Regions from separate parts of the Oceanobacter sp. ABM4_470 genome, predicted to be linked through region 1. Evidence: predicted binding sites of a transcription regulator. Region 1 holds the regulator's gene; each other region holds the start of a gene.
The links. The regulator LexA, encoded in region 1, represses DNA repair genes until DNA is damaged. The targets are predictions, from matches to a motif close to TACTGTNTANNTANACAGTA.
Positions count from the first base shown of each region.

Region 2: the regulator LexA is predicted to act here: its motif matches at 3,386-3,405, upstream of recA (recombinase RecA).
Region 3: the regulator LexA is predicted to act here: its motif matches at 2,418-2,437, upstream of uvrD (DNA helicase II).

Region 1 is NZ_JBSWTR010000001.1:1,575,857-1,583,015, reverse strand. Features, by position in the region: gene htpG (molecular chaperone HtpG) at 1-518, shown strand, start outside; gene ACXADJ_RS07010 (YfaZ family outer membrane protein) at 699-1,277, shown strand; gene ACXADJ_RS07005 (DUF6586 family protein) at 1,277-1,765, shown strand; gene ACXADJ_RS07000 (hypothetical protein) at 1,995-2,249, shown strand; gene ACXADJ_RS06995 (cell division inhibitor SulA) at 2,414-2,860, opposite strand; gene lexA (transcriptional repressor LexA) at 2,893-3,492, opposite strand; gene ACXADJ_RS06985 (TetR/AcrR family transcriptional regulator) at 3,861-4,502, shown strand; gene ACXADJ_RS06980 (L,D-transpeptidase family protein) at 4,522-5,061, shown strand; gene nagZ (beta-N-acetylhexosaminidase) at 5,046-6,122, shown strand; gene ACXADJ_RS06970 (S-methyl-5'-thioinosine phosphorylase) at 6,130-6,876, shown strand; gene ACXADJ_RS06965 (CsiV family protein) at 6,981-7,159, opposite strand, start outside.
Region 2 is NZ_JBSWTR010000001.1:147,039-154,197, forward strand. Features, by position in the region: gene ACXADJ_RS00595 (phytoene desaturase family protein) at 1-888, shown strand, start outside; gene ACXADJ_RS00600 (SDR family NAD(P)-dependent oxidoreductase) at 991-1,824, shown strand; gene ACXADJ_RS00605 (nuclear transport factor 2 family protein) at 1,878-2,420, shown strand; gene ACXADJ_RS00610 (CinA family protein) at 2,824-3,306, shown strand; gene recA (recombinase RecA) at 3,453-4,496, shown strand; gene ACXADJ_RS00620 (regulatory protein RecX) at 4,474-4,959, shown strand; gene ACXADJ_RS00625 (YgaP family membrane protein) at 5,033-5,236, opposite strand; gene alaS (alanine--tRNA ligase) at 5,465-7,159, shown strand, end outside.
Region 3 is NZ_JBSWTR010000001.1:3,359,054-3,366,212, forward strand. Features, by position in the region: gene ACXADJ_RS14810 (acyl-CoA thioesterase) at 1-164, shown strand, start outside; gene uvrD (DNA helicase II) at 200-2,368, opposite strand; gene ACXADJ_RS14820 (MurR/RpiR family transcriptional regulator) at 2,515-3,402, shown strand; gene ACXADJ_RS14825 (PA3496 family putative envelope integrity protein) at 3,601-3,789, shown strand; gene ACXADJ_RS14830 (Mpo1 family 2-hydroxy fatty acid dioxygenase) at 3,866-4,342, opposite strand; gene ACXADJ_RS14835 (ammonium transporter) at 4,577-5,854, opposite strand; gene glnK (P-II family nitrogen regulator) at 5,914-6,252, opposite strand; gene ACXADJ_RS14845 (TorF family putative porin) at 6,322-6,969, opposite strand.

The DNA of each region.
Region 1 (7,159 bases):
AAGTACTGCTGCTGACTGACCGCGTTGACGAATGGATGGTTGGTCATCTGTCCGAGTTCGACGGCAAGCAGTTCCAGGACATCACCAAAGGTGAACTGGATCTGGATGATCTGGCGGACGAAGAAGAGAAAAAACAGCAGGAAGAACTGCAAGAAACCCACAAGGCACTGATCGAACGCGTTCAGGACGCTCTGGAAGATGTAAAAACCGTACGTGTTACCTCTCGTCTGACGGATTCACCGGCCTGCCTGGTGGTAGGGCAGTTCGACATGGGTGGCCACATGCGCCGTATGCTGGAAGCTGCGGGTCAGGATGTTCCTGAATCTGATGTGACACTGGAAATCAACCCGACTCATCCACTGATTGCCCGTTTGGATCAGGAGCAGGATGAAGATCGCTTCAAGGAACTGGCGGGTCTGATTCATGCCCAAGCGCAGTTGGCCGAAGGCTCTCAGCTGAAAAACCCAGCGGAATACGTTGGTAAGCTGAACAAACTGTTGCTGGATCTGATGAAGTAATCGGTAGCGGGATTCAGTCCTAACTACTGTTACTCAGTGCAGCGCCCCGGCTCTGTAAGCCATGTCAACCACGTGGGTTGATGTGCGTTTATAGAGTACCGGGGCGCTGCTATGATGCGCTTACGTTAATTTTGTGTGCCGGAGCGGAGCTTCGGCAAAAAGATCTTCCTTGGGGGAAATATGAAAGGTATTGCTGTGGCCACTCGTAGTGCAATTGCGGGAACCCTGTTGTCTGTTGCTGCTGTTTCCGCACAGGCGGGAGGTACCTTGGACTTCAGTTTGGCTAACGAATCCGTTCGACTGGCCTACGACGCCACCCAGGCCGACTCTGGCCTGCACATCAACCTGTCCGGCTTGCACGACATGGACGACGGCGACCTGCTGGGTGCGGGCCTGCATGTGGTTGATTTGAAAAACCGCAACAAGAACCTGTACTTCGGTGTAGGTGGTAAAGCCTTCCTGTTTGATACCGATATCGACGCCCAGGGTGGTGCTGTTGGTGTGGGTGGCTTCTTCCGCGCCAACTTGCCAACGCACCCGGACTTCAGCCTGGCCGGTTACGCTTACTATGCGCCCAAGGTAGTTTCCTTCGGTGATGCCGAAAGCCTGCTGAGCACCGATATTCGCGCTCAATACGCGGTTATTCCGACTGCTCGCGTTTACATGGGTTACCGCTACAACGGTGTGCGTCTTGAAGATGTTAGCGACCGTTATGAATTGGGCGAAGGCGTTCACTTTGGTGTGACGCTGGACTTCTGATGGCAGCAATTAACTGGGTAGGCCAGACCAATCAGCGTTTGTACCAGTGTCGACTGATGCTGGAGCAGGTTGAGCTGGCAGACAATCATGCGCTGGCGACGGCATTGGAAGACGGTGCCGTATTGCAGTTGGGCGCCGCCTATCGTTGCTACCTCAATGAGCTGGCTGGATTGGTGAACGTGAATGGCAAGGTCAACGACCTGGCTGAACTGTTCGCCAAGGCTGCGTTTGCCATTGCCGACATGCAAGAGCTGAAACAGCTGGAAGCTGATGTTTACGGTTGGCTGGGGCAGCTGCAGCAGATGCTGCGTGATGCCCAGCAACTGGCGGCGGTCAGTAAGCCGAGCAGCGTCGAACAGGTTGAGCCGAGTGGTAATCTGATTGCTAGTGCACCGGCGGAACAAAGCCGTGCGGAAATCTTGCTGGGCATATTGGGTGAGTTACAGGCCCTGATTGAATGCCAGCGTGGGAATCACAAGGAAAGCTGAACCTGCGATTCATGAAGTCCAGTTACTCAAAACACCCGCCATGTGGCGGGTGTTTTTGTAAATACTGCGGATACTCGGGTTTGTCGCTTAAACACGTTCAGTAAGAATCGGCACTTGCGGCTATTTTGGCAGGTACTGAACAGCTGGATTTCCCTGCGGTCGGCAATGCTGGCCGTTACTCTTGTTATCTTTATGTTACACTCGCCATCCAATTTTCGTGAGACCTTCTATGGCACGCTTCTTTGAGATTGTAGAGCTTACCAATGGTGACGTGGCGCTTCGTCGGGTTGATGACGAAGAAGACGGTGATGCGCTGGTGCGTATTCATTTTTCAGCCGACGCCAAAGCCAGTTTGAGTGAGCATCATGTAGATATTGCCCGCGTCATGCTGGAAGCCGGTGTGCGTAAAGTGGGTGAGTTGTCTGGTTTTGATATGGACGACGAAGAATTTGATATTGATGCGCCGTCTCACAAGGTACATTGATCTGTCTGGTATCGCACTCATTGTTTGATGGCTAATGACCTGTAAAACATCAGCCCAAAGCGTGGATAAGATACCCAGCAACGAAAAAAGCAGCCAATGGCTGCTTTTTTTGTGCTTCGATTTTGAGCCTTGTTGTTCCAGTAAGGCATTGAACCGTCGCACTGTCAGAGGCTGCTGTGAACCAGTACCACATGAGTACCACTTTGGGCGGCTGTTTGGCGCAGGCTTCTGCGAGCCTCGCTGCTGAGACCACCTTGCCATTCAATGATCAAATGGCTGTTGGCACTGGCCATAATACGTTCGCACAACGCCATTTGGGTGTCCTGGCACAGATCAATATGGACTACCGGAGCGGTACCGAGGCCAATACTCTCCAACCACTGTTTGTTCAGGGTCCGATTCGGGCTAAGCCACATCAGCCAGCGGTTACTGGAATTACACTGCGCCAGCATCGGTAATAGCTGCATCGGCTGGATAGCGCTGTCGTCACTCAGAATCATTTCGGTCAGACTGCCTTTGGCTGGCTGGACATTCAGGGTCTTGCGATCCTGAATCCGGCTGCTGAGAGACAAATCAGGCTGGTGATCGACTTGCAAACTCATCTGGCGCATGGCGGCTGACCTCGTGATAACTGACTGAGAACTTAGTGGCGGCGAATGACGCCGACGTACAGTCCTTCGATGTTAAATTCCTGTTCGCGCAGATCGACTTCAATCGGCGCGTATGCTTCGTTTTCGGCGTGCAACAGAACCTTGTTGCGGTTCTTTTCCAGGCGCTTGACGGTCACTTCGTTTTCAACCCGGGCAACCACCACCTGACCATTACGAGCGGTATCGCACTTGTGAACCGCAATCAGATCGCCGTCCATAATGCCGATGTTCTTCATGCTGTCGCCGTGTACTTCCAACAGGTAGTTGGCATCTGGTTTGAAAAAACCGGTCGGCAGGTTGCAGTAATCTTCAATGTGCTCTTGCGCCAGAATGGGTTCACCAGCGGCCACACGACCGACGATAGGCAAACCTGGCTGTTGGGTTTCAATCACACGAATCCCGCGTGAGGCACCTGGCATGATCTCAATAGCCCCTTTGCGCGCCAGTGCTTTCAAGTGTTCTTCGGCGGCATTGGGAGACTTGAACCCAAGCTCTTTGGCAATCTCCGCACGGGTTGGCGGAAATCCGGTTTCCTCGATTCGGCTACGAATCAGATTCAACACCTGCTGTTGTCTTGCGGTGAGCTTGATCATGTGTCTTTCCATATCTGTTTATCTGTACAGTGGTTGGAAATATATACAGTAAAAAATACTGTGTAAACCCACAGTGTTTATTTTTTGTTGGTCTATTGCTCATTGAATTTATTGGGCTGGACTGGTTGGGGAGAAATCGTCGGGCTGGGGGATAAGTTACGGATTTTCCTGGCTGGTATAGGTGGGAACGGTTTAGAGGCTCTGGTTTTATTTGCCAGTTTGTTTGAATACGTATTCGGGTTGACGCTTTTCTACGCGGTAACGACAGTGTTTCCAGTACTTTAGCGCCGTTTTTAGGAAATAGATTTGATTCAGTTGCGTTTCAAACGTATGTTTCAAACAACAATAATGCATGGAACCTCAGCCCCATGGCCCAGAAAGACACCGCCAAAAGTATTCTTAATGCCGCTGAAGAATTGTTTTCCGAGCGCGGGTTTGCCGAAACCTCGCTGCGTAACATTACCAGCAAAGCCAATGTGAATCTGGCCGCGGTGAATTACCATTTCGGTTCCAAGAAAGAACTGATTCAAGCCGTATTCGCCCGCTTTCTGACGCCGTTTTGCGCCAGTCTGGACGAGGCGCTGGCCCAGTACGAAGCCGAGCTGAATGGCGATACGCCAGATTTCGGCAAGTTGCTGCGTTTGCTGTCGGGTACCGCGCTGGCAGCTGGCAAGGGCAGCACTCGTCGCGTGGGCATTTTCATGCGTTTGCTGGGCCTGGCTTACTCACAAGAGCAGGGACATTTGAGGAAATTCCTGCGCAATGAATACGGCCAGGTGTTCAGCCGTTTTATGACACTGGTAACCGCTGCGTCGCCGGGGCTGGATGATCAGGAGCGATTCTGGCGTATTCACTTTATGTTGGGGGCGACGGTGTTTACCCTGTCCGGGGTTGAGTCATTAACCGCCATGGCAGAACACGACCTCGGCGTCAGCAGCGGTATCGAGCAGGTGATTGACCACCTGGTGCCGTTCCTGTCGTCGGGCTTTCAGGCTCCACACCAAGACTGACCTTCGATACCGAGAACGTATGATTGTCGACACTATTGGGCTGCGGGATGCGCCCACGATTGAAATTTCCATTGCTGATCAGGCGCTGCGTTTTAGCGCTGAAGATCGCTGCTATCTGTTTGATGTGTCTACCGCGCTGAATGGCGTTGGTGAGCGAAACGGCAGTGGCTGCACGCCGCGCGGTTGGCATCGTGTCGTCGCCCGTATTGGCGACGGCCTGCCCATCAATGCCGTGTTTGTTGGACGTCGTTTTACCGGCGAAATCTATTCGCCGGCGTTGGCCGAACAGCACCCCAGCCGGGATTGGATTCTGAGCCGTATTCTCTGGCTGCAAGGCTTGGAGATTGGCCGCAATCGCATGGGCAATGTCGACTCGATGCGACGCTATATTTATATTCACGGAACTCCGGATACGGAACCTATGGGGCGGCCGGAGTCTCATGGCTGTGTGCGTATGCGCAATGAAGACCTGCTGACGTTGTTCGATTTGGTGCCCGCTGGCACCCGGGTCTGGATACAGGAACACAGCTTTTCGAGAATCCCATGTCGTTTGATCTGACCACGTCTGAACCCCGCCCATCGGTGGGTGTAATTGCCGATTTGATCGGTACCGAACTGGTTCCACAAGACCGTGTTGTACTGGACTCACCCGCATTAAGCGGATTGATTCTATTTGCTCGTAATTATCAGAGCCGCAGTCAGTTAACCCAATTGCTGGATGCGGTACGCCGCGAACGCCCGGAGTTGCCGGTGTTTGTTGATCAGGAAGGCGGTCGGGTACAGCGTTTCCGAGACGGTTTTGTTCGTCTACCAGCCATGATGCGGTTGGGTGAATGTTTTGCGGCTGACACGGATCTGGCTGTCGAGGCGGCTGAAAAACTGGGCTTTGTAATGGCTGCTGAACTGGTTTTGGTGGGTGTTGATACCAGTTTTGCCCCGGTACTGGATATTGAGCGAGGGTGCTCCCGGGTGATCGGTGATCGCGCTTTTGGCACCAGTGCTGCGGTGGTTGCCCAGCTGGCGTCGGCGTTTATTCAGGGGATGCGAGCGGCGGGTATGAAAGCCGTAGGCAAACATTTCCCCGGGCATGGCGCTGTTGAAGCCGATTCCCACAAGGAGTTGCCGCTGGATGATCGCAGCTACTCTCAGCTGATGTACGATATGCGCCCGTTCAAACAGTTGTCGGCAGCGGGGCTGTTGGACGGGGTGATGCCTGCCCATGTGGTGTACCCGGCGGTCGACCCGGTATCAACCGCTGGTTTTTCTCAGCGTTGGATGCAGTTGCTGCGTCAGCGGGTGGGTTTTGACGGCGTGGTTTTCAGTGATGATCTGACCATGGAAGGCGCGGCCAAATACGGTGACTACCGTAAGCGGGCTGAGTTGGCGATGGCAGCGGGATGCAACGCATTGGTGGTGTGTAATGTGCCGGAAGGCGCTGAGGCGGTGCTGAAGGCTGTCGTTGATGCAACGGCATCCGCGGATTCGCCTTATCGCAAGCTTGATCTCTCTGATTGGCGTATTCGCTATAGCGGAGAACAGCGACTGCAGATCGAAAGCGATCTGCAACAACATATTCAATGGCTGGTGGAAGCCGGTCTGATTCAACACGATTTTGAGTAACAAAAGCATGGCGTTTAATCGCATTGGCATTATTGGTGGTACTGGTCTGACTCGTTTGGAAGGCCCGCACATCACCCAATCCCATGACATCAATACCGTTCTCGGCACGCCTTCCAGCGCGGTACAGGAAGGCACCTGGCAAGGCAAACCGGTGTTGTTTTTGGCTCGCCATGGCCACCCGCATGCGGTGCCACCCCATAAGGTTAACTATCGGGCCAATCTGCTGGCACTGCAGGAAACCGGGGCTGAGGCCATTATTGCTGTGAACGCGGTGGGCGGTATTCACGCGGACATGGGGGCTGGTGCCATTGTGATTCCGGACCAGTTGGTCGATCTGACCTGGGGCCGCGAAAGCACCTTCTTTGATGGTGCCTACAAGCCGCTGGAGCACATCGATTTTACCGATCCTTTTGATGCCACACTGCGCAAAGCATTGCTTGCAGCGGCCAAGGATATTGCGCTCGATGTACTGGATTTTGGTGTGGTGGGTGTCACTCAGGGGCCGCGTTTGGAAACCACGGCGGAAATCAACCACATGGAGCGCATCGGGTGTGATCTGGTGGGTATGACCAGTATGCCTGAAGCGGTGCTGGCCAGAGAGCTGGGTATTCCATATGCCAGTATTTGTCTGGTGGTTAACCCGGCTGCCGGTCGCAGTGACGCAGAGATCACCATGGAAGACATTCGGCGTGTGTTGGATGGCGGAATGGGCCAGGTGCGTGACCTCATTGCTGCGGTTCTGCCGCGCCTTTGATGTTATTCAGGATGGGGCAGTCCCTAGGGGCCCGCAACAAAAAGCCCCGGTTATTCAAGTGAATAACCGGGGCTTTTTCGTTTCCGGGCCGTGATTAGCGCGAATCAGTTCGTTTGCTTCGTTGTCGCTGTATTAGCCGTCGTATTTGCAGTGGTCGAGGTTGAGGCAGCTGATGTAGACAGGGGCTCGGTTGCTGGCTCAGGCATTTCTACCTCTGGCACGTCGATTGGCGTCAGCTGGATCACGACGCCCAGCATTGGGTGGTCGAGGTAGTGCAGCTCGT
Region 2 (7,159 bases), 1.4 Mb from region 1:
GACCTGAAAGAAAACGCTCAGTACTATGCCGGTGAAGACGTCGGTCACGCCACCATGCTGGAATTCATGGCAACCGACTCCCTCGACGAAATGTGTGCCGACTTTGACGACCTTAAACGTGGCCTGATAACCAAGCGCCGCCTGTGTGCCGGTGGTGATGAATCGATTGGCGACAAGACCCGAGTACCGGAAGGCGCAGGCATGTTCCACGGCATCACCTTTGCGCCATACGACGTCAAAGACGAACGCTGGGCCGGCAAGCATTGGGACGAGTTCAAGGAAGAAATCGGTGACCTGTCGCTGGAGCATTACCGCAAGTTCGTCAAGAACCTGACCTCCGACAACATCATCATGCGCACCATCTGCTCGCCGGTGGATCTGGAACGCAGCTCACCGAACTCCATGGTGCGCGGCGACCTGCACGGCGTAGCACCGTACATGTACCAGAGCGCGGGCCACCGTCCGACGCCGGACCTCGGCCAGTTCACCATTCCGGGCATCAAGAATCTCTACCTGGCTGGCCCGTTCCAGCATCCGGGCGGTGGTGTTTACGGTGCAGGCCGTGCCACCGCGCAGAAGATGTTCGAAGAACTGGGCATGGACTTCGGTTCCGTTGCCAAAGGTGCTCGACAGGATGCTGGTGATCCTAACGCCGCAGCGGCAGTCAAGAAAGGCGGCATGGTGCTGCGCGGCCCAGCCGACGAAGAGCTGATGAGCGTTGACTCCATCGGTCAGGAAAACGGCGAACTCATCATCAAGGGCAAGAGCTTCGGCACCATGCCGATGGAAGCCCGCCTCGACGCCGACGCAGCCCGCGCTGGCCTCAAAATGATGAAGCTGAAGGACATGGCCTTCCTGGCGTCATTGCCGTTCCGTAAGAGCAAATAGGTCGGACGACTGACGCGAGCCGACGCCCTCGCAGCGTAGGAGCGAATTTATTCGCGAAACTTGCGACCTGGCTTCTACGCTCCTGCGTGGGAGCCTTCGGAATTGCAGGATAAGCGTCCGACGCCTGACATCAGACGTCCGACCAAAGGGACTAAAAACATGAATAAGAACAATCGCCTTGAAGGCAAGGTCGCTATCGTCACCGGTAGTGGCTCTGGAATTGGCCGTGGTTGCGCTCTAATGTTCGCCGCTGCGGGGGCTCAAGTGGTCGGCGCAGACATCAACGTAACCACGGCCACCGAAACCGACCAGCTGGCAGCCGAGCAGGGCACGCCAATGACCTCGCTGGCACCGTGTGATCTGACCCAACCGGAAGACGTTCAACGTCTGATCGACCATTGCATCGAAACCCATGGTCGGCTGGATATTCTGGTCAACGCCGGAGCCTTTGGTGCCTTCGCCTGGCTCGAAGACATGGACTACTACGAAGGCTGGAAGCGCACCCTCGACGGTGAACTCAGCGTGGTGTTCCTGACTTGCCAGAAAGCCTGGCCGCACTTGAAAAAAAGTGGCGCTGCGGCGGTGATCAACTTCGCTTCCGCCAATGCTCATAACGCGTTCAAGCCGTTGCCCGCCATCGCCCATTGCGCGGGTAAAGGTGGAGTGCTGGCGATGTCACGTCAGCTTGCGATGGAAGGGCGTGAATTCAATATACGGGTGAATACCATTTCACCGGCCTTGATTGAAACTACCGCCACCCGCGAACCGTTGGAAAATATCCCCGGGTTCCGTGATGACGTGTTGAACAAAACCATGATCCGGCGCCTGGGCCAGCCGGAAGATATTGGATATGCGGCCATCTATCTGGCCTCCGATGAAGCAGGTTGGGTAACGGGGGCCGATTTACCCGTGGATGGCGGGTCGACAGCCTGGTAGTCCCTATTACTCTCTCACTTTCAGTGAAAATAAAAAATGAAAGGAATAACGTTATGTTGAAAACTATAAAAACCTCAATTTGTCTTCTTGGTCTTGTTGGCAGCGCCGTGTTCATGGCACCCGTGGCGACTGCTGATAACTACAATCCGGAACACACTAAAAATTATCAGGTTATTAATCGAGCCGCATTTGATAATTATATTGCCATGTTCAATGACAAGAACCCGCTGGCATTTGAGGCCTACTACGCCGATAACATGCGTATGCAAAATGGCCACCTTGTATTAAACGGCATTCCGGAAGTGAAAGAGCATTACCGCAAGATATGGTCTGTTATGAAAGAGGAGCTGACTGTAGTCAACTTTGTGATGGACGGAGACTCTGTCGCTGTTGAACTAAAGGCCCACTTTACCGCCGAGCAAGACAAAAAAGGGTCCGTATTCGGTGATGTCGTGGAAGGTGAAAATTTCGATTATCACGGTGTGATCATGTACAAGATTGATCATATGGGTAAGTTTTATGACATCAAAGTCGCTTACTTGGACTTTACCAATACTCGCAATGGCGTGACTAAATCACTTGGTATTGTGCATTAAGGAGCTGTCATTCCACTGCATTCGCCGTCTTGTTACGACAACCTGCAGGACCTCTTCTCAATATGGGTCCTTAAGGGGACATCTATTTAATCCTGCACGGCTCTGCGCGAGTGTTGCCGTTGTTCAGTGCAAGGCGACGGATGCAGCGAAATGACGAGTCCTTTTCAAATTCGTCAACACCGCACTGGGCGGCGGCAACCCGCGCCCTGCGGGGGCTGCCGGATGATCTCGACTCTGTGTCGCCGACTTTTGACTTGACCCGTCAGGCCTGCAAGTCGGCTTCGTGATTCGAAACCACCCGGTAGCCCAGAGTGAGCACCGGATTAAATAGATGTCCCCTTAAGTATGCCCCGGTTTCGGGGCATACTTGTTTTCGTAACCTGTGCTGCTGGAGAACACAACCATGTCATTGCAATCTGCAACCGAGGAGCTGGCCGAGCAATTGAAAATGCGTCATTGGATGCTGGCTACAGCAGAGTCTTGTACCGGCGGCGGTATCGCAGCGGCCTGTACCGATCTGGCCGGATCTTCGCAGTGGTTTGATTGTGGTTTCGTGACCTATTCCAATGCAGCCAAGATGGCGCTGCTGGACGTTGAGGCTGAAACTCTGGAACAGCACGGAGCGGTCAGTGAGCAAACCGTGCGTGAGATGGTCGTCGGTGCCGTCAGTAACAGCAATGCCGATGTCGCCGTGGCGACCAGCGGCATTGCCGGGCCGGGCGGGGCAGTACCGGGTAAACCGGTAGGGACGGTATGGTTTGCCTGGGGCAATCATCGCCGTTTGCATTCCGAGGTCTGCCACTTTGATGGCGACCGCGAAGCCGTTCGGCAACAGGCAGTGATGCATGCCATCAAGGGCTTGTCGCACTGGTTGGAGCAAGCCTGAACCGCTGAAAAATAATCCTGTTAATTCATCCAGTATTTTGATGCTGTTCTCTTGGCGTTGGTCAAAATCTGTGTTTAACTACTGGTCAAATTTACAGTAAATTATCGCCATACGTTTTAACTTCCCTGACGGGTACGAGGAATTCAATGGACGCGAACAAGCAAAAAGCACTGGATGCAGCACTGAGCCAGATTGAACGCCAGTTTGGTAAAGGCGCCATCATGAAGATGGGCGAACAGCCACGCGAAGCCATTCCGGCCGTTTCCACCGGCTCGCTGGGGTTGGATATTGCGCTTGGCATTGGTGGCCTGCCAATGGGACGTATCGTTGAGATCTACGGCCCGGAAAGCTCCGGTAAAACCACCATGTGTCTGTCCGCCATGGCGCAGGCACAGAAAGCGGGTAAAACCGTTGCCATCATCGATGCTGAGCATGCGCTGGACCCGCTGTATGCCGAGAAGCTGGGCATCGACCTCGATAGCCTGCTGGTTTCCCAGCCAGATACCGGTGAACAAGCACTGGAAATCTGTGACAGCCTGGTTCGCTCCGGTGCCGTTGATGTGATCGTGGTCGACTCCGTTGCCGCACTGACGCCAAAAGCTGAAATTGAAGGCGAAATGGGCGACAGCCACGTGGGTCTACAAGCTCGTCTGATGTCCCAGGCGTTGCGTAAGATCACCGGTAACGTCAAGAACGCCAACTGTCTGGTGATCTTCATTAACCAGATTCGTATGAAGATTGGTGTGATGTTCGGTAGCCCGGAAACCACTACCGGTGGTAACGCGCTGAAGTTCTACGCCTCTGTTCGTCTGGATATCCGTCGTACCGGTTCCGTGAAGCAGGGCGATGAAGTTATCGGTAACGAAACCCGCGTTAAAGTGGTGAAGAACAAGGTTTCTCCGCCATTCCGTCAGGCGGAATTCCAGATTATGTACGGCCGTGGTATCTACCACATGGGCGAAGTGATCGACCTGGGTGTGAAGTGTGATCTGGTGCAGAAGTCCGGCGCCTGGTACAGCTATCAGGACAACAAGATCGGTCAGGGCAAGGCAAACGCTGCTGCGTACCTGGAAGAGCATCCGGAAATCGCGGCTGAAATCGAAGCCGGTATCCGCGCTCAGCTGATCGCCAGCGTGACTGAAGACGAAGCGGCTGCCGCAGACTCTGATGAAGAAACCGCAGAATCCTGATCCCCTCGACGCTGCGGCTCTGAAGGTCGCAGTGGTTGATCTGCTTTCCCGGCGTGAGCATTCGCGCTGGGAGCTACAGCAAAAACTCCTCTCCCGTGCGGCATCCGCCGACGACCTTCACCGTGTTCTGGATGAGCTGGCTGAACGTGGCTGGCAAAGCGACCATCGCTATGTTGGCAGTTACATCCGTACCAAAACCCTGCGTAATATTGGCCCGGTGCGGCTGTTTCAGGAATTACGCCAGAAAGGCGTTGCGGAATCCCTGATTCGGGAAGGCTTGCAAGAGTCTGAAGTCGACTGGTTCGAAATGGCCCGTGACGCGGCCTTGAAAAAAGCCAACGGTCTGAATTTGTCGGAACAGAAAGACAAGGCCAAGCTGTATCGCTTTTTGGCCTATCGGGGCTTTAACACCGATCAGGTGCAGTACGCACTGGATGAGTGTCGTAACCGGGACAATGACTGAGTCTGGTCTGCTCAGTGCTTTTTAAACGCCGCAGCGGTTTTGCCATTGCGGCGTTTTTCGTTCAGTTCTTAAATCAGGAAAACGCACGGCCGCTTTTCATACCAAGCTTCTTAAGCACGATGGCCAGTGGGCAGAAGCCGGTGACCGAGGCTTGCAGCAGGTTGGCACCCACAAAAGCCGTTAGCCATAGCCAGTCCACGGAGTGCAGTTGCGACAGCGCAAGGCTGCCCAAAATCATGGTTCCTGCAAACGCCAGCACGATACGATCAATGTTCATAGGTTGCTCTCCGGTGTGTGGTTCTTTAACTCTGAATTCAAATATAACCATTCAGTTATTCTTTGCAAGTGTCTTTGTTATGACCTGGGTCATGCCCGGTGTAATCGGCTTATCAACGACGTTTGTCTGGCCAATAGCGAATCCACATGGCGGGGGACTCGGACATTTGATCGCAAACCGCTATACTCGGGCCTTTATTGAAAGCAACCACTGGAATTTTGCCACCGTATGAAAAGCGCAGATATTCGCCAGGCATTCCTGGATTTCTTTGCCTCCAAGGGGCATGAAATCGTGCCTTCCAGCCCGCTGGTGCCGGGCAACGATCCTACTTTGCTGTTCACCAACGCAGGTATGGTTCAGTTCAAGGACGTATTCCTGGGTAGCGACCCTCGCAGCTACACCCGCGCGGCGACGTCCCAGCGCTGTGTACGTGCCGGTGGCAAGCACAATGACCTTGAAAACGTGGGTTACACCGCCCGTCACCACACCTTCTTTGAAATGCTGGGTAACTTCAGCTTTGGTGACTACTTCAAGGAAGACGCGATCAAGTTCGCGTGGGAATTCCTGACCTCAGAAAACGGCCTGCAACTGCCAGTCGACAAGCTGATGGTGACCGTTTACGCCGAAGACGACGAAGCCTACGACATCTGGAACAAGCAGGTGGGCGTACCGGCCGAGAAGATCGTTCGCATTGGCGACAACAAAGGCGCCCGTTACGCGTCCGACAACTTCTGGCAAATGGGTGATACCGGTCCTTGTGGTCCGTGTACTGAAATTTTCTACGATCACGGTGAGCACATCTGGGGCGGGCCTCCAGGGTCTCCGGAAGAAGATGGCGACCGCTTCATCGAGATCTGGAACAACGTATTCATGCAGTTCGACCGTCAGCCAAATGGCGACATGGTGCCGCTGCCGAAGCCATCCGTTGATACCGGCATGGGTCTGGAACGTATTTCTGCAATCAAGCAGGGCGTTCACAGCAACTATGAAATCGACCTGTTCCAGGCGCTGCTGGCTGCCGCTGCTGAAGTGACTGGCTGCAAGGACACCGAGAACAAGTCCCTGCGCGTGATCGCTGACCACATTCGTTCCACCAGCTTCCTGATTGTTGATGGTGTACTGCCGTCCAACGAAGGCCGTGGCTATGTTCTGCGTCGTATTATTCGTCGTGCCGTGCGTCATGGTCACATGCTGGGTGCTTCCGCTGGCTTCTTCCACAAGCTGGTTGGCGCACTGGTTGAGCAAATGGGCGAGGCGTACCCGGAACTGGCCAATCTGCAAGAGCACGTTGAGAAAGTTCTGCGCATCGAAGAAGAACAGTTTGCCAAAACCCTGGATAAGGGCATGGCAATTCTGAACGCTGAAATTGCTGAACTGCAAGGCGACACCATCCCGGGTGAAGTGGCGTTCAAGCTGTACGACACCTACGGTTTCCCGCTGGATTTGACCGCTGACGTTGCCCGTGAAAAAGACCTCAAGGTTGATGAAGCCGGCTTCGACGTTGAAATGAACAAGCAGCGTGAAAAAGCCCGTGCCGCCGGTAACTTTGGTGCCAGCTACGGTGCAGGCCTGGATATCGACGGCGAGACCAGCTTCCTCGGTTACGAGTTGTTGGAAAGCAGCGGTACTGTTAAGGCGTTGTTTGTTGAAGGCAATGCTGTCGACACTCTGAACGCCGGTGACCAGGCCGTACTGGTACTGGACGAAACCGCGTTCTATGCCGAAAGCGGTGGTCAAGCGGGTGATACCGGCTTCCTGAAAGCCGATGGCGTTGTGTTCCAGGTGAAAGACACCACCAAGGAAGGCAACAACCACCTGCACAAAGGCGTACTGGTTGAAGGTTCTGTAAAGGTTGGCGATCAGCTGACGGCAACGGTTGATGCTGAAAAGCGTCAGGCCACAGCCCTGCACCATTCGGCGACG
Region 3 (7,159 bases), 1.8 Mb from region 1:
ACACCCGCCTGTTGGATATCGGCTCATCGTCCATTCGCATTGCTATTGAAGTCTGGACCCAGAATCCGAATGAAGATGAACGCCGCAAGGTGGTAGATGCTGTGTTTGTGTACGTCGCCATCGACGACACCGGCCGCATTCGCCGGGTACCCAAGGCGAAATAAACCGACGCCAGCACAGACGTCGGTATTGTCAGGGGCTACAGCACCGTCAGTTTGGCAAAGCTGACCACCAGCCATTTGCTGCCAGCATCGTCAAAGTTCACCTGCACGCGCAGCCCTGGCCCCTGGCCTTCAAACTGCAAGACGGTGCCTTCGCCGAACATCTCATGAAAGACCCTCTGACCCAGCCCAAAGGGCAGGTCTGCGCCCTTGGTGAACATGGCTCGACGGGGCTGACTGTCACGGGCCGTGACTGGCCGGGTGACGCTGTTTTTCAGTCGTACTTCCTCGATCAGCTCGGACGGCACTTCGCGAATAAAGCGTGATGGCGTACTGAAATTTTCCTGACCATGCAGACGACGGCTTTCAGCATGGGTCATCACCAACTGCTCCATCGCCCGGGTGATGCCAACGTAGGCCAGACGGCGCTCTTCTTCGAGGCCATCACCGTCATCCATCGACATTTTGTGCGGGAACAGGCCTTCTTCCATGCCCGCCAGCACAACCTGCGGAAATTCCAGACCCTTGGCTGAGTGCAGCGTCATCATCTGCACCGCGTCGTCGTATTCTTCGGCCTGGCCTTCGCCCGCATCCAGCGCCGCACTGTCGAGGAATTGCGCCAGCTGTGGCACCTCTTCGTCTTCGCCCTCAAACAGCTTGGCCGCGTTGACCAGCTCCTCGAGGTTTTCGATGCGGGCCTGACCTTTCTCGCCTTTTTCTTTCTGATGGTGAGCGATCAGACCGGATTGCTGGATCACGTTATCGACGATCTCGTGCAACTCCAGCTCTTCAATGCCCACGCTCAGCTCATCAACCAGCTCCATAAAGCCGTCCACCGCGGTACTGGCGCGTTTGGGCAAAGCCCCCTGCTGGACCACCATGGAACAGGCTTGCCACAACGAACAGCCCTGATCCCGCGCCACTGAACGCAGGACGTCGAGGGTTTTCTCACCAATCGCCCGCGACGGCACATTGATTACCCGCTCCATCGCAGCATCGTCATCGCGGTTCATCAGCAACCGCAGGTAAGCAATGGCGTTCTTGATTTCAAGCCGTTCGTAGAATCGCTGACCGCCATAAATGCGGTACGGAATGCCCGCTCGCAGCATGGCTTCTTCAAGCGTGCGGGACTGGGCATTGGAACGATACAGGATGGCCATTTCGGTGCGCTGACGACCCTGTCGGGTCCAGTCTTCCACCAGATCGGCGATGTAGCGGGCTTCGTCCTGCTCGTTAAAAGCGCGGTACAAACGCAACGGCGAGCCATCCTCACCATCGGTGATCAGGTTTTTGCCCAAACGGCCGCTGTTGTTCTGAATCACGGCGTTGGCTGCCGCCAGGATGTTGGCCGTTGAGCGGTAATTTTGCTCCAGTTTGATCAGCTCGGCACCGGGGAAATCGGACTGGAAATTGCGGATATTGCCAATATTGGCGCCCCGCCAGCCGTAGATGGACTGGTCATCGTCCCCAACCGCCATGACGGATACCGACTGCCCTGCCAGGTTCCGAATCCAGGCGTACTGGATGTTGTTGGTGTCCTGAAACTCGTCCACCAAAATGTGGCTGAAACGCTGCTGGTAGTGCTGCAACAGGTCGGGATTCTGCAGCCAAAGTTCATGGGCTCGCAGCAGGATTTCGCCAAAATCGACCATGCCATTTTGCTGGCAGTGTTCTTCGTAGATAAAGTAGAAATCCCGCAGGGTGCGGGCAAACGGGTCGGCCGACGGCAGTACATGAGCGGCCCGGCGGCCCTCGTCTTTTTGCTCGTTGATAAACCACTGCAACTGCTTCGGCGGATAACGGCTCTCGTCGACGTTATTGGCTTTCATCAAGCGCTTCACCAGCCGCAGCTGGTCATCGCTGTCGAGAATCTGGAAATACTGCGGCAGCTTGGCTTCGCGCCAGTGATGCTTCAGCAGTCGATGCGCCAGACCGTGAAAGGTGCCCACCCACATGCCGTTGGCAGGCACTTCCAGCAATTGCTCCAGACGCCCTTTCATCTCGCGGGCAGCCTTGTTGGTAAAGGTCACCGCCATCACAGCAAACGGCGACACCTGCTCTACCTGCAACAGCCAGGCGATGCGATGTACCAGCACCCGGGTCTTGCCCGAACCGGCCCCCGCAAGCACAAGCTGATGGGGTGAGTTGGCCGCCACGGCGTTGCGCTGGGCGTCGTTCAATTGGTCTACGAGTAATGAAATATCCATGCGGCGAGTGTATCAGATGGCTGCTTTTCAGGGTCGATAATCACAATGTACCTGTTTTTTTGTACAGCACCTAGAAGTATGGCGACGAAAGCCCGCCGAGCGGCGTATAATCTTTTCCATAATTTCAAGAATGCAGACCCATTATCGTGACAAACAGCCCTATTCTGGCTCAGATTTCCAGATCCATTCCCGATCTCCGCAAGTCCGAAGTCAAGGTTGCCGAGTTCGTCCTCAAGTCGCCGCAACAGGTTGTGCACATGCGCATTGTTGATCTGGCCCAGGAGGCTCATGTCAGCGAACCCACCATCGTGCGATTCTGCCGCGCCATTGGCTGTAACAGCTTTCAGGAGTTCAAGGTTCGTATTGCCCAGGAAGTGGCCATCAGCAACAACATCGGTCAGTTCGCCATCGGCGACAACGACAGCATTGATGAGCTGTGCAGCAAGATTGCCGACACCACCATCCAACGGCTGCATCAGGTCAAATCCCAACTGGTGGCGGAACAGGTCGGCGAAGCTGCCAAGGTCATCAGTCTGGCAACCCGGGTCGAGTTTTATGGCTATGGTGCGTCTGGCGCGGTTGCCACCGACGCCCAGCACAAGTTTTTCCGCCTTAACGTTGCCACCGCTGCCTACAGTGATCCGCACATGCAGGCAATGTCGGCGGTGACCCTCGGACCCAACGACGTCGCCGTTGCCATCTCCCAGAGTGGCCGCACCAAGGACCTGCTGAATTCCATTGCCCTGGCCCAGCAACACGGTGCCAAAATCATCAGCCTGGCACCGGCCAATACGCCGGTCAGTCAGGCCGCAGACCTGCCGATTCATATCAATATCGAGGAAGACACCGATCAGTTCACGCCGATGACCTCGCGCATCGCGCACCTGATGATCATCGACATGCTGGCGGTCGCGGTAACCCAGCAGCGCGGGCCGGAATTTGCCCTCCATCTGGGCAATATCAAACGCAGCATCAAGTCGTTGCGACTGGATCAGCACGAAGAACACACGCTGCCGAATATCGAACAGCCCTGAGCGGAATGCGGTAATGAAAACGGCAGCCAGCAGGCTGCCAACACGCCAAACAGGCCAGCACAAAGCTCGCCGTACAAAAAGTGGCCAATCAGGACGAAATCCCAAAATGTGACATGACACGCCATTTATGTCATGTCAGTGCAACCATAAACCGGCAAAATAGACACAGTATTCCTAACTATAACAAGGAGCTGGGCTATGGACGCTGCTGTAAAACTGGATACGCACGAAGAAGTGGTTTCGATCGACACGGATGGCAATGTGGTGGTCAACAAGGAGAGCCATATGTCTCCGAAGCTGGTCGCCCGCCGCGCCATTGAGGCGCATCTGGAGCGTAAACGTCTGGAAAAGGATTTGGACAACTACTACGACTTCGACGACCTGTAAGCAGTTAACACAGGCCAACACCTTTAAAGCCCGCAATTGCGGGCTTTTTTATGGTTCACGTTTACCGAGAAATAACTCAATAACGAACCCCAAATCGGCGGAAGATATGGCCGATTAACCAGGCAGGGCCGATCAGCAGAAACTGCACATCCTTCAAAAAAGACGGGCGCTTGCCTTCAATGTGGTGGCCGACAAACTGCAAAATCCACAGCACCACAAACAGGCCGATGTAAAACCACCACACCGCTGCCAGCTGGCTGCTTAGCCATTCATGCGCCAACAGGCACACGCCGGTCACTAACAACATCACCGCCGCAATCGGTGCGGACAAACGCCAGTAGAACAACATCGCAGGCACCGCCGCCAACACCGCCCAGTTCAGCCCCCACTGACGTCCCGCATCAGGGAACGGCAAGGATGCCAGTAATCCAACCACAATCCAGTAGATCAAAGGCACACAGAGCCAATGAATCGCCTTGTTGGTGGGATTACGGTGACTGACCGCGTAAAGGTCGAACCAGTCCTGCATGGTCAACGCGTTGTTATTGTTCATGGTCGCTCCTGACCGGTGCTCCGGCTGTCGGCTAATAATCAAACGTTTGTCTAAATCTGGCATGCCGAACAGCAGCAGGCAATCGGCGCAATGGCAAACGACCCGAGTTGTCCTTTTGAGCGGTCAGTTGGACGTTCCTCCTGAGGCCTCCGACTCCCGACCCCATAAACGCAAAAACCCGGCCGAAGCCGGGTTTTCAAGCAGAGATGGAATCTCTCAGGAGTTACTCAGTGATCACTTACCAGTGAACTCTGGGTAAGCTTCCATACCACATTCGGAGATATCCACACCTTCGTATTCTGCTTCTTCGCTAACACGCAGACCCATAACCGCCTTGATGATGCCCCAGGTGATCAGGGAAGCTACGAATACCCATACGAAGATAGTCAGAGCGCCAACCAGCTGGCCGCCGAAGGTTGCGTCGGAGTCGGACAGCAGTACCGCGAAGATACCCCACAGACCAACAACACCGTGTACAGAGATCGCACCCACTGGATCGTCGATTTTCATCTTGTCCAGAGTCAGGATGGATACCACTACGATCACACCACCGATGAAGCCAATAACAGTCGCCAGGAAAGGTGATGGATCAGCAGGTTCTGCAGTGATCGCAACCAGACCCGCCAGCGCGCCGTTCAGACACATGGTCAGGTCAGCCTTACGGAACAGGATGAAGGCCAACAGCAGAGCGCCGATCAGACCACCTGCCGCAGCAGCGTTGGTGTTAACAAATACAGAAGCAACTTCGTTGGCAACGCCTACGCCAGACAGCTGCAGGGTAGAACCACCGTTGAAACCGAACCAGCCCATCCACAGGATGAAAGTACCCAGGGTAGCCAGTGGCAGGTTTGCACCTGGAATCGCACGGATTTCGCCGTTCGCGCCGTACTTGCCCTTACGAGCACCCAGCAGAATCACACCCGCCAGAGCAGCAGCAGCACCAGCCATGTGAACGATACCGGAACCGGCGTAGTCGGAGTAGCTCAGTTCGTACATGCCGAATACAGAAGCACCACCCCAGGTCCAGGCGCCTTCCATTGGGTAGATGAAACCAGTCATCACTACCGCGAAAGCCAGAAAAGCCCACAGCTTCATACGCTCGGCAACGGCACCGGATACGATGGACATGGCAGTTGCAACGAACACAACCTGGAAGAAGAAGTCAGAAGCGCCAGAGTAAGGCAGAGAAGCGTCTTCAACACCGTTACGGAAGTCAGCCTGACCGGCCAGAACTTCAGCGATAGCAGCGTCGGTCATGGAAGATACGTTATCGGTACCGGACAGGAAGTAGCCGCCACCGTACATGATTTCGTAGCCGCAGATCAGGTACATGGTACAAGCGATCGCGAACAGCGCTACGTTTTTGGTCAGAATTTCAGTTGTGTTCTTGGAGCGAACCAGGCCCGCTTCCAGCATGGCGAAACCTGCCGCCATCCACATTACCAGTGCGCCACACACCAGGAAATAAAAGGTATCCATGGCGTACTGAAGTTCAAATACTTGGTTTTCCATTCTAAGCCCCCCGCATCAGGCTTGATTGAATTTTTTTGTTGGCTGTTTAGGCCGTTTAATTACAGTGCGTCAGCGCCGGTTTCACCGGTACGGATGCGTACAACCTGTTCCAGCGCAGTGACGAAGATTTTGCCGTCGCCGATCTTGCCAGTGTTGGCTGCTTTGGTGATGGCTTCGATAACCTGTTCGGACAGGTCGTCGGCAACCGCTACTTCAATTTTTACTTTTGGCAGAAAATCCACCACGTACTCTGCACCGCGGTACAGTTCGGTGTGGCCCTTCTGACGACCGAAGCCTTTAACTTCAGTCACGGTAATACCCTGAACGCCGATCTCAGACAGCGCTTCACGTACGTCGTCCAGCTTGAATGGCTTGACTACTGCAGTGATGAGTTTCATATGAAAACTCCTTGTTTCTCTAAGGGATGAATAATGGCCTGTGCGGAGGCACCGACCATTGTATGCGTTTTACATCTCGATAGGCAGGCTGTAAGACACAACGTAACGAGTGGATTTATCCATGGAGTCATCAACTTCTTCGTCGATGATCTTGGAAGCCGTGAAAGAAATCTGGTCGTTGTAGGCGTAGCTCACGTCGATGTGGGTGTAGTCTGCGCCGGTGTCGAAGTTGGAACCCAGAGCCACAGAGAAGGCAGTATCAGGAATCGCAACGTCCACAACGCCGTACAGGCCGTCTACGTCGAAATCGCTGTTCTTGTACAGAGTCAGGCCAGCGATGTCGTAAGACAGACCCAGGTAGAATTCAGCCGCATCATCAAATTCATCATCGGCAGTTTCGGTGTAGATGTAGGTTACGTAGCCCAGGTCGTAGCCCAGGTCACCGGCTTCACCGGCAAAACCTACGTAGAAGTCAGTCTCGGTACCCAGCTCGGAATCACCGGAAGAAGTCCATGCACCCAGGTACAGACCAGACTCGTGGCTGTAATCCAGGGAACCAGCAACAACAGCAGAACCTGCGCTCAGGTTCTGACCACGCCACAGGTAGGAGCTTGCAACGTCAACGGAAGCAGAAACTTCGGCCTGGGCAGTGTGTACCGCAGCCAGACCTGCAGTCATGGCGCCAGCTAGAGCAATTACTTGAGACAGCTTTTTCATTGGTATTTCCTTCATCGGTAAACGTAAGTAGTTCATCATTACTTTTTTCGGTGCTTACGAAGGCTATTTACCTTTCTGTGCACACTTATCGTTATGTGATGAGGTTCTTAGCAGCGACCGTGCCAAGTCCGAAAAGCATTGAGTTCACAGGCCTCAAAGCGGTTTTTTGCTACCATCCGAAGGAAAAGCC